DNA from 2 places in the Bacillus sp. z26 genome. Region 1 is predicted to be linked to the other one. Evidence: predicted binding sites of a transcription regulator. Region 1 holds the regulator's gene; the other holds the start of a gene.
The links. Region 1 encodes LexA, which represses DNA repair genes until DNA is damaged. Its sites were predicted from a motif close to CGAACATATGTTCG; they were not measured.
Positions count from the first base shown of each region.

Region 2: a site for LexA is predicted at 785-798, ahead of recA (recombinase RecA). Genes of this name have one in related genera too.

Region 1 is NZ_JBZFQM010000004.1:212,915-215,339, forward strand. Features, by position in the region: gene AC4G3K_RS14175 (YneB family resolvase-like protein) at 1-602, opposite strand, end outside; gene yneA (cell division suppressor protein YneA) at 674-997, opposite strand; gene lexA (transcriptional repressor LexA) at 1,152-1,778, shown strand; gene AC4G3K_RS14190 (helicase-related protein) at 1,957-2,425, opposite strand, start outside.
Region 2 is NZ_JBZFQM010000002.1:290,094-292,518, reverse strand. Features, by position in the region: gene AC4G3K_RS06635 (competence/damage-inducible protein A) at 1-643, shown strand, start outside; gene recA (recombinase RecA) at 898-1,941, shown strand; gene rny (ribonuclease Y) at 2,263-2,425, shown strand, end outside.

The DNA of each region.
Region 1 (2,425 bases):
GTTGCTTTTGAAAGTTCATACCCTTTTCTATTTAGATTCTCCGTTATTTCAGCAAAAGTCAATCCTTTAATACGCAGTTCAATGACTTCCTGTAACGGTACTTCAGATCTTTCTCTGCCACCCCCTATATGTTGATTGGAGAGGTTTTTTTGTGGTTTGTATCCTTTTTCAATTGCTCGTTTCATTCCTCTTCTGATTTTACTGTTTTGCAATTTACGCTGATACTCTTCTACAATACTGATGATTTGCAAAAGCATGGCATCGGTTTCTGAGATTTCAAGTTCTCCATTATGAGTGACCGTATATAATTTGATCCCTTCTTTAAAGATGCAATGCAATAGGGCTATCTTAGCATTTCCTCTGCCCAGTCTCGTTTCATCCTGAATCAACAGACCCTCAATTTCTTTATTTTTCATTTTTTCCAGCAAGATTAGAATACCTTCCCGCTCTAAATCATATCCACTGGCTTGTTCCTTCTGGGTAATAACAATCTCAAATCCCTTAACAGCAGCGAGTCTTGTTAACTCCTGTTCCTGCCTTTCCAAGGATGTTTCCTGTGAACTTTTATCTGTACTTACTCTGCAATAGATTCCAACCTTCATCTTCTCTCACCATTCTTTTTTTACATATAGATAAGGCCGGGATCCTATATCCCGACCTACTGATTATATAGTTATTTATCAGAATCTGCTAAATGCAGCATTTCTGTATTGTCAGTATTTTTCTTAACAGGAATCACAATCGTTTGCCCTTCTTTTAATTGATTAATCTGCAAATCATTATGTTCCTGAACCCAGGAAACAAATTCAGTCTGCGTCATCTCACTGCCATCAAATCTGTCAGCCATATCCCAAACTGTATCTCCTTTTTTAACAGTAATCTGTTGAAAATCGTCCTTTGGTGTTTCAATATTTGTCACCAGTAAACTAGATATTAATAAGAAAACTCCGATAATAAATATAATTGTATAAGAATAAGAAGTCCATAATTTTTTCATGAATAAACCCCTCCATAGAATATATGTTCGCTTGTCATAATGTAAGTATAAACCGAACACATGTTTTGTGTCAACACAAAAAACGAACTTATGTTTGTACTGTTAAACAAGAAATGATATACTAAAAACAACAAAGCATAAAGAGGTGCGGGAGATGACTACTAAATTATCCAAACGACAGCAGGATATTTTGCTATATATAAAAGAAGAAGTTAAAAAGAAGGGCTATCCACCTTCCGTTCGAGAGATTGGCGAAGCAGTTGGACTGGCTTCCAGTTCCACGGTTCATGGTCATTTAGCACGCTTGGAAAGCAAAGGTCTCATCAGACGAGATCCTACTAAGCCGCGTGCTATTGAAATACTGGATATGGATCCGCATGACCATATTCCAAAAACAAATTCCGTTAATGTACCATTAATCGGGAAAGTAACTGCCGGGCAGCCTATTACAGCTATTGAAAATATTGAGGAATACTTCCCTCTTCCTGAACATATGGCTCCTGCAGATGAAAATGTATTTATGCTTGAAATTATGGGAGACAGTATGATTGAAGCTGGTATCCTTGACGGGGACTATGTAATTGTTCGCCAGCAGCATACTGCAAACAACGGCGAAATTGTTGTTGCTATGACGGAAGATGATGAAGCAACAGTGAAACGTTTCTTTAAAGAAGATAGCCATTTCCGTCTTCAACCGGAAAACTCTATGCTCGAACCTATCATTCTACAAAATGTCAGTATTTTAGGTAAAGTTATCGGGTTGTACAGAAACATTCAGTAAGAACCATAGAACCGGCAAATGCCGGTTCTACTTTTAATCTATTCTCTCTATTAATCTATGTTTAATAAGTTTCATCTATTCTTGTTATTGATAAATATCTTTTTCACAACCTCTAGTTTACATAATATAATTATGGTATACAAAAAACTTGCAACGGTTAATTGCAAGTTCAACTCTCCTATATATCCCGCCCTTTATAATAGTACCTGGATTGTTTACTTTCTTCATAACAGGATTGGCAAATAGCAAATCGATAATTCCAGCTTAACGGCTTATGGCATAATCGACACTTTGTTTGATATTTTTTAACCCCTTTTCTTAACTTATTATGTGCATCTGAACTGATTTCTTCTCTTACTCGCTCCCAATAGACCGTTTCACTTCTTCTATCTAATTTATACAAAAACAATAAATGCAATCCTACTGATTTATAAGACAATTCAAGTTCATCCAAGGAATCTTTCTTTATTAAAGGCTCTCTCAATTCTCTTCGATCCACAATGGCTTTCATATTATACAGCCATTGATTAACCAGGCTCTCCTCATTCGCTGAAAAAGGTAAATGAAGAAAACCGTATAAATCAGTTATGGACATTCGTCCTTCTATTTGTTCATGGCGAATTAAATGATATAATGCTTTTTCCTGA
Region 2 (2,425 bases), on a different contig from region 1:
GCAGAGCAATCCAACAATAGCCCCTCTTGCCTCAGACGGAGAAGTGACTCTCCGGATTACGGCTAAACATGAATCAACAGCTGAAGCTGATAAACTATTAAAACAGACGGAAGAGAAAATCCTTTCACGTGTGGGTCAATATTTTTATGGATATGATGATACAACAATCATGAATGAACTCATTAATCTTTTAAAAGAAAATGAACTTACCATCTCTGCTGCTGAGAGTTTAACGGGCGGAATGTTTCAGGAGAAAATGACAGATATACAGGGAGCAGGTTTGATTCTCAAAGGCGGCATTGTTGTTTATACCAATGAAGCCAAGAAAAAGCTTCTGAAAGTTGAACAATCGACCATAGATAAATATGGAGTTGTCAGTGAGCAATGTGCGATGGAAATGGCTGACAATATTAAAGCTATGCTGCAATCTGATATTGGGATTAGCTTTACCGGTGTAGCAGGACCGGATGAATTAGAAGGTCATCCGGTAGGAACGGTCTATATTGGTATAGCAATAGCCGGTGAACAAACTTACGCAAAGAAATTAGATTTAGGCGGTATGCGTGAGGTGAACCGGATTCGAAGTATGAAGTATGGGTGCCATTTTCTTATACACAAGCTGAGAGAATTATATGCAAAATGAATTCCCCCCCAACTATCTATAGTTGGGGGTTATATTTTATTAAACTGCAAAAATTTAAGTTTTGCACTGTATATTGGTTGAAATAATCAATTTGCTAGAGGAATTCAATTGAATTGGATGCAAAAATGGCAAAAAATAATACGAATAAATGTTCGCCTTTTTGCTTGGCAAATTCAAAAGAATAAGGTATAGTATAGATAAGATCTAAATTATACAAAGTATGCTTTTATATAGATGTGGGGAGGAAATAAACTGTGAGTGAACGTCAGGCTGCGCTGGATATGGCGCTAAAACAAATTGAAAAGCAATTTGGTAAAGGTTCAGTAATGAAGCTCGGTGAAAGAGCGGACAGAAGGGTTTCCACAATTCCAAGTGGTTCTCTTATGCTAGATTCAGCACTAGGTGTGGGTGGATATCCAAGAGGAAGAATAATTGAGATTTATGGACCGGAGAGTTCCGGTAAAACAACAGTAGCTTTACATGCAGTTGCTGAAGTCCAGGCAAAGGGTGGACAAGCAGCTTTTATTGATGCAGAGCATTCTTTAGATCCAGCATATGCACAAAAGCTTGGCGTAAATATAGATGAATTATTGCTTTCCCAACCAGATACAGGTGAACAGGCATTAGAGATTGCTGAAGCACTTGTGCGTAGCGGCGCGATTGATATTATTGTTGTCGACTCAGTGGCTGCATTAGTACCAAAGGCTGAGATTGAAGGTGAAATGGGAGATTCTCATATGGGTTTACAAGCCCGTTTAATGTCTCAGGCTCTTCGTAAACTTTCAGGATCCATTAATAAATCTAACACCATAGCAATTTTCATCAACCAGATCCGTGAAAAGATTGGAGTTATGTTTGGTAATCCAGAAACAACTCCAGGGGGCCGTGCGCTTAAGTTCTATTCTACGATTCGACTTGAAGTAAGACGTGCAGAACAACTGAAGCAAGGAAATGATATTGTAGGAAATAGAACTAAAATTAAAGTTGTTAAAAATAAAGTGGCTCCGCCATTTAAAGTGGCAGAAGTGGATATTATGTACGGTGAAGGTATTTCTAAAGAAGGTGAAATCATCGACATTGGTTCTGAATTGGATGTCATCGAAAAGAGTGGTTCTTGGTATTCTTATAATGGGGAACGTTTAGGTCAAGGTCGAGAGAATGCTAAACTTTTCTTAAGAGAAAATCCAAATGTTCGTGATGAGATATCTTTGAAAATTCGCTCCGCATATGGATTAAATGGAGAAGCTCAAGATATTGCTCCAGTAGAAGAAACAGACGGCTTCGATTTACCAGAATAAGTATAATTGTACTGGGCAAACCTGCATTTAAGGGTTTGCTTTTTTTCTTCAGGTATGACAGCGGATAATGACAAAGAACCATTTTTACAATTGAGGATATTCGCTTATCTGTCTGTATTTTCGAAAAACCGATAAAAGAGCGTCAGGACTAGCTCTTGACAACAAATTTTCATAACTTTACAATAGATATGTATTAATATCTTTTTTTATGACATGCCTAAAAGCGATTGTGCTGTATATTTTTAGATGATGTACATGCCAGAATTGAAAACAATGTAGTAAAAGAGATTAAAAAATTTAATAGCAAGAGGAGGTGTAATGATGGATCCAATCACTATCATCTCCATTTTGCTTGGCCTAATTGTTGGTGCAGTTGTTGGCTATTTGTTAAGAAGATCTATAGCGGAATCTAAAATATCCGGCGCAACGAATGCGGCTGAAAAGATCATTGAAGACGCAAAGCGGGAAGCGGACGCCTTGAAAA